One region of the Vibrio neonatus genome, then DNA from elsewhere that is predicted to be linked to it. Evidence: predicted binding sites of a transcription regulator. Region 1 holds the regulator's gene; each other region holds the start of a gene.
What was found. Region 1 encodes CRP, which controls carbon source genes, mostly activating them, when cyclic AMP is high. Its sites were predicted from a motif close to TGTGANNNNNNTCACA; they were not measured.

Region 1 (2,280 bases):
GGAGAAGGCAAAGTACGTCGCTACCTGCATACGTTTGACGAAGCCGTACCCTACAACCAAATGCCCGGCACATTTACCCCATGGCAAGAACTTCCCGAAAACAGCGATGTGTTGTTTTATGAAGGCTTACACGGTGGTGTGGTGGATAGCACTTGCAACGTCGCCAAGCATGTTGATTTGCTAATTGGCATGGTGCCAATTGTAAACTTAGAATGGATTCAGAAGTTTGTCCGCGATACTCGCGACCGAGGTCACTCACGAGAAGCGGTGATGGACTCGATCGTGCGTTCTATGGATGACTATCTAAATTTCATCACTCCACAGTTTTCGCGCACCCACATTAACTTTCAGCGTGTGCCTACCGTAGACACCTCAAACCCACTTAACGCCAAAGGCATTCCAAGCTTAGATGAAAGCTTTGTAGTGATTCGTATGCGCGGCTTTAAAAACGTCGACTTCCCTTACCTTCTCGCCATGATTGATGGCTCATTTATGTCACGACATAACACCTTAGTTGTGCCCGGCGGTAAGATGAGTTTCGCCATGGAACTCATTATTCGCCCTATATTGCAACAACTGCTAGAGACAGGAAAGATAGGCTAAGGTCCGACCTTAATCACACTCTTTAATAAGAGTGTGATTAAGGGCACGCTTTTGTGTGAAAATTCAACAGGTCATGACGATCAAAATCAAGAAATTTCGCTAAAAAAAAGTTACTATTCGTACTGCAAAAAATTAAACGTAGTAGCAGCAACTACACCCCTCGCCCCTTAGATGGCGATGTCTGGGGACATAATTATACTCGCTGAGAGAGGAAGATAAGAATATGGTTTTAGGTAAACCTCAAACAGATCCAACTTTAGAGTGGTTTTTGTCACATTGCCACATCCACAAATACCCTTCAAAAAGCACATTGATCCACGCTGGCGAAAAAGCGGAAACTCTTTACTACATCGTAAAAGGTTCTGTAGCAGTACTGATTAAAGATGAAGAAGGGAAAGAAATGATTCTTTCTTACCTTAACCAAGGTGATTTCATCGGTGAGCTAGGTCTTTTTGAAGATGATCAAGAGCGTACCGCATGGGTTCGTGCTAAATCTCCATGTGAGGTTGCTGAAATCTCATTCAAGAAATTCCGTCAGCTAATCCAAGTTAATCCAGACATCCTAATGCGTCTTTCTTCGCAAATGGCTAACCGTCTGCAAGTGACAAGTCAAAAAGTAGGTGACCTTGCGTTCCTAGACGTGACTGGTCGTATTGCTCAGACTCTGCTTAACCTTGCAAAACAACCTGACGCAATGACTCACCCAGACGGCATGCAAATTAAGATCACTCGTCAAGAAATTGGCCAGATCGTAGGTTGTTCTCGTGAGACTGTAGGTCGTATCTTGAAGATGCTTGAAGAGCAAAACCTGATTTCTGCACACGGTAAAACTATTGTGGTTTACGGTACTCGTTAATCAACTTTAGCTTCAAATACTAAAACCGCTGTTATTCAACAGCGGTTTTTTATTGCCTGCACTTCTAATATTCCATTTAATAACGTGTTATTTACCACTATTGGTGCTTTCAAAAATCTTATCGGCTGACGCCTCGACAAAGCCTTGATAAAGCTGACCTTGTCTATCTTTATAACGCTTGGCAAACTCATAAAACCCACCCGGTACGGTTTGTATACCATCGGTAAACGTAACCTCTACCTTATCTGCCATGGTTGAAGATTGTTCTAACAACACCTCAGGTGTCCCTTTCACTTCACCGCCAGAAGCATTGATGGCGAACTGCTTTTCTTGCAAAAAGGCATTCACCTCACTCACCTCAGCAAACTGCGCCAGTTGGTTAACACTAACGGTAAAGTGATTTGCCCCATAACCATGTGCGGCAACCCATGCGGCGTATTCACTCTCTTGTGCTAATTGCTGATATTGCTCAAAGCTTAAATCCCACAAGCGTCCGCCATGCAAAAAGTTAGAACCCACAAGTTGTTGTGACTCTATTTGCTCAATCAATTGCCTGACAATGGCCTGCAATTCATCTGAGCACTGCTCTAGTTGTAATTGACTAATAAAGACTTTGGGAAAGTCAGGCTGTGGGTGCTGATAGTGCTTCGCCACCAATTTTTTGGCTTTGAACACATAGTCTCCGCCTTCTTGATAACCAAGATCGAGAAAGGGCTGTGCTAAAGCATCTAAGCCAACGGGCGAACAAGCAAAAGTTCGCAATGCAATATGATCATTAATCAAAGCTTTATCTTGCTTTAATAATTCGTGGATCACCTGCG
Region 2 (2,280 bases), on a different replicon from region 1:
CCGACGATTGGCAGATCCCAAGGCATCGCTTTCACTGTCATGCCCGGCACCCAGCGACGTTTTTCTTCCCCGTTTTCCATCACCACTTCTACGTAACCGTAAAAGCCAATCTCTTGTGCAATCTCAGGGCGAACCAACTCCCACGGATAACCTTCAATGCCGCGCCATGCATCAGGCGCTTCTTGCTGAGCACCCTCTTTGAATGATTGTTTAAATAGACCGTATTCATAGTGCAGACCGTAACCCACAGTTGGGAATTCTTGAGCTGCACATGAATCCATGAAACAAGCTGCTAGACGACCTAGACCGCCATTACCCAGTGATGGGTCGCGCTCTTCTTCAAGAAGGTCTGTTAGGTTAAAGCCAAGCTCACCCATAGCATCCGTTACTTGTTCGTACAGACCCATGCTGATCAAGTTATTACCCGTTAGACGGCCAATAAGAAATTCTAGTGATAAGTAGTTAACACTTTTTGCATCAGTGATTTTCTTATCGGTTTCGGTTTGCAGTAGATCAAGGGTTGTAAATTCAGCAAGGGCTTGGCCCATAGCCAAATACCATTGACGAGTAGAAGCGTTTTCTTCTGTTGTAGCGTAGGTCGCAGTAAGGTGTTTCTTAACGTTTGCTTGAAATTGCTTTTTATCAAATTTGTTTTGTTGAGCTGGTTTCATAAAGGAACTCTCATCTTTTATTAGTAATTTCCGTCTGTACCCATCATCCTTTAACGCCCACAAGGCTTCATCCTCCTATAGCAAGGAGGAGAAGGAGGAGTACTAGGGGCGTAGGGGGGGAGAGAAAAATGACTTATTGAGCAAAGTCTCACTATAGATGGCTAATCACGCGCTCAACGAGATATAAATCACACTACAAATGTAATACTGACAATTCATCAGCTATCAATATGAGATCTGACGCATTAAATTAATGATTTTAAATGAGACTTAGATCGTAATTATTTTTTAATAGTTGACGTTTTTTCTACAAAATTGTGCAAGCCTGAGAAATTGCCTTACTCAAAACAGGGACAGATTAGATCTCGGTCACAAATTTAAGGCGTAGAGTATAGAAATTGAGGAATAGTAGACAAATAAATAGCAGGATCAAAAGCATAAGGTTAATTTATTGGTATATAAGGTTATCACTCGCAGTAAAAATGTTATTTGTATTTAGCACTGTGACGAAAGTTGACTATCCAATAGTAAAATAAATAGGTACGTAAACATGTGGATCCCTTCGAAGCTCACTCGCCCTGGTCGTTTACATAATGCAATTGTTCGCCCTCGTGTATTGGATTTACTGCAACAAGCCCCTTTTTATAAACTCGTCTTGCTTCGCTCCCCTGCTGGATACGGCAAAACCACCATGGCCGCACAATGGTTGTCCGATAAAACCCATGTCGGTTGGTACAACCTTGATGAAAGCGATAACGACAGCAACCGCTTTATTAACTACTTCATCCTTGCCTTAAACAAAGCCACCGATAACGCCTGTAGCAATTCACAAGCCCTCATCGAAAAACGCCAATATTCATCGCTACATACCCTATTTGGCGAGATTTTTGCCGAATTGACCAATAACGTACACGAATCGTATTTGGTCTTTGACGACTACCACTTAATCACCAACGAAGAGATCCATGAGGCTATGCGCTTTTTCATCAAGCACATGCCAGATAACCTCACCGTTGTGGTCACCAGTCGCTCCAACCCGCCACTGGGCACCGCCAACCTGCGGGTGCGCGACTTAATGATTGAAATTAACGATGACTTGTTAGCCTTTGATTTAGAAGAGACGACTCGATTCTTTAATCTAAGAATGAAAGAAGAAATTGACGAATCTACCGCCAACGAAGTGCGCTCTTACGCCGAAGGTTGGCCGTCAGCCATGCAGTTAATTGCGGTGCAAGCACTGCAACAAAACAAACCCATTCAGCAATCATTGCGCAGTATTAACGACTTTAATCACACCCATTTATGGGATTATCTTGCCGAAGAAGTGTTTGATTTTGTCGATAGTGCCACCAAAGAATTTTTAATGCAGTGCTCGGTGCTTAATCACTTTAACGATGAGTTAATTATTGATGTCACCCAGCGTGATGATGCTCTAGCAATGCTAAATAGCCTGAATAAATTTGGCCTATTTTTAACTACCAGTTCCACCGAAAATAACTGGTATCGCTTCCACAATTTGTTTAGCGAGTTTCTAACTAATCAACGCCTGACGCACATGCCGCAAAATGAAGTGCAGCTGCAAACTCTGGCCGCGCAATCATGGCTTAAA
Region 3 (2,280 bases), 840 kb from region 1:
GTGGATTGCAAGCAAGAGCCATGCTGGTAAGCTTTAGACCGCTACGTTACAACGATATCACTCGCGCAATGGATTTAGGGCTGGGATTGATTGGCCCTGAAGAGCTGAAAGATTTGAAACGACACTTGAAAGAGTGGTTGATTCAAGCTGGCGGCATCGACGTTATTTAAACAATAACTTTATTGACCAACTGAGTTATTCAAAACCCCATAAATAAAAACCCCAGCTTAATCTTAAGCTGGGGTTTTTTAATGATTCAATACTGATCTTACTGGCTCAAAACACGTCGCGCCGCTTCAATAACCGTGCGGATAGACAAAGCTTCAATTTCTTTCATTTTGCTTTGCTCTGGGATTTCTTGTTGCGTACGGTTAATGATCACACCTGCAACACAGCCCGCACGCAAGCCAGAGCTGGCACACATGGTTAATAAAGTGGCTGATTCCATTTCAAAATTAAGCACGCCCATATCTTGCCATTCCTGCATGGAACCTTGGAATCGCTTCACGACACGTCCGCTAAAGGTATCGTAACGCTCTTGGCCTGGATAAAAAGTATCACTCGATGCGGTTACCCCAGTATGGACGGTGGCATTTTCACTTACCGCCGCTTCTTTCATGGCTAACGCGATATTAAAATCAGACACAGCGGGAAACTCCATAGGCGCAAAGTGCAAACTGGCACCATCTAAACGCACCGATGCTGTGGTTACTATCATATCGCCGACATTCACATCAGGCTGAATCGCCCCTGTGGTGCCTACGCGCAAAAAGGTGTCCACGCCAAGCTGGGCTAATTCTTCAACTGCAATAGAGGTAGACGGACCGCCGATACCCGTTGAGCACACCACAACCTTATGACCGGCAAGCTCAGCCAAATACACTGTGTATTCTCGATGACTGGCAAGAAATAGAGGATTTTGCATACCTTCAGCAATACGCTTCACACGATCAGGGTCGCCGGGAATAATCGCCAATGTTGCGCCCTGCAGGTCATGCTTGTTTACGCCAAGATGAAATACGTTTTGTTCAGTTGTCATGAAAATATCCTTCTTATGCCATCACAGTTTAAGGGTCACTCTGGAGTCATTTACTGTAAATAAAGTCACTCTAGCCTATCGTGATTAGACTCACAGGTTTTATCTTGTAAAACTCACCAGTTTCAAGGTTAAACGATTGCCGTCACACTTAGTGCCATTTTATTCGCAAATAACCAACAAACAAAAGCCTCGAACAAGTCGAGGCTAGCATCGCGTTACTTTAGCAAATACGCCGTGTTATCGAGTCAAAAGCGTTAGATCGGGTTTTTAAAGCACGCATCAATAGATGCACCCACCGCCCGCAATACATCACTGCGGGAAATGATGCCCACCAGTTTACCATTATCAATCACCGGATAAACTTTAGGTTTACCTACTTTCATCATATCCGCTAGAGCAATAATAGAAGTATCTGGCGAAACCGACAGCACCTCTTTGTACATACAATCACTGACAATGTGCGTATCTTGACAGTGGTAACTCACTTTAATCAGTTTATCGAGCAAATCTTGCTCTGATAAAAAACCGACCACTTGCTCATTACTATCAATCACTGGCCCACCCAAATGAGCAGAATTTAATACTTTTTTTAATGCGACCGATAACGACATATCAGGGGTAAAGGTCACCGATTGATGGTCCATATAATCTTTAACTTTTAATGGCTGCATACTGTACTCCTTAACAAGTGGATGCCACGCTATGTTCTAAGTGTCGACCATATTTACGAAATTACTAAATTGTTTTTCTCTATTTCACCAATCAGATATTCCAATCAATAGTCCTATGGCCCATTATCATTGATATTTCCTAAGCCAATTTGCCAAAAAATAGCAACAAATTCTGTTATAGCTTCAGGAGAATCGCTCCTCAATTCAATGTGTACTCTCTCTTTGTACGCTTTGGCCACAGATAAAGACGTATTTAACGTTTTATCTGGTCATTTTTGACTAAATAAATCTCAAAGCCACTGTTTTTTAACGAAAAATCGACTACTTTTTAATGAAGCAAACGGATTTGTTTTGGTTATGACAAGAACTTCACTCTCTATATTGGGTTTCCTTATTAGCGCTATTTGGGCTTTGCCTAGTAGCGCCGATGAGGCGTTGCTTGCCTCTGAGTCCCCCTCTTCCGAATTATCTGAGCAAGAATCTGCTCGATGGTGGGTTGAAATCCCTATGGATTCCTCTCGGTTTGATTGGATTGTAGTAAACAAAGGGGAAGTATTAGGCGGCGATATT

Region 2: a site for CRP is predicted at 1,030-1,045, ahead of malT (HTH-type transcriptional regulator MalT). Genes of this name have one in related genera too.
Region 3: a site for CRP is predicted at 1,119-1,134, ahead of udp (uridine phosphorylase). Genes of this name have one in related genera too.

The regions. Positions count from the first base shown of each region.
Region 1 covers NZ_AP024885.1:206,335-208,614, reverse strand. Annotated here, with positions in the region: gene OCU38_RS00975 (phosphoribulokinase) at 1-603, shown strand, start outside; gene crp (cAMP-activated global transcriptional regulator CRP) at 827-1,459, shown strand; gene OCU38_RS00965 (DUF1338 domain-containing protein) at 1,547-2,280, opposite strand, start outside.
Region 2 covers NZ_AP024886.1:1,051,363-1,053,642, forward strand. Annotated here, with positions in the region: gene OCU38_RS16865 (glycogen/starch/alpha-glucan phosphorylase) at 1-671, opposite strand, end outside; gene malT (HTH-type transcriptional regulator MalT) at 1,222-2,280, shown strand, end outside.
Region 3 covers NZ_AP024885.1:1,049,640-1,051,919, reverse strand. Annotated here, with positions in the region: gene OCU38_RS04880 (DUF1887 family protein) at 1-170, shown strand, start outside; gene udp (uridine phosphorylase) at 269-1,039, opposite strand; gene OCU38_RS04870 (CBS domain-containing protein) at 1,294-1,710, opposite strand; gene OCU38_RS04865 (DUF481 domain-containing protein) at 2,068-2,280, shown strand, end outside.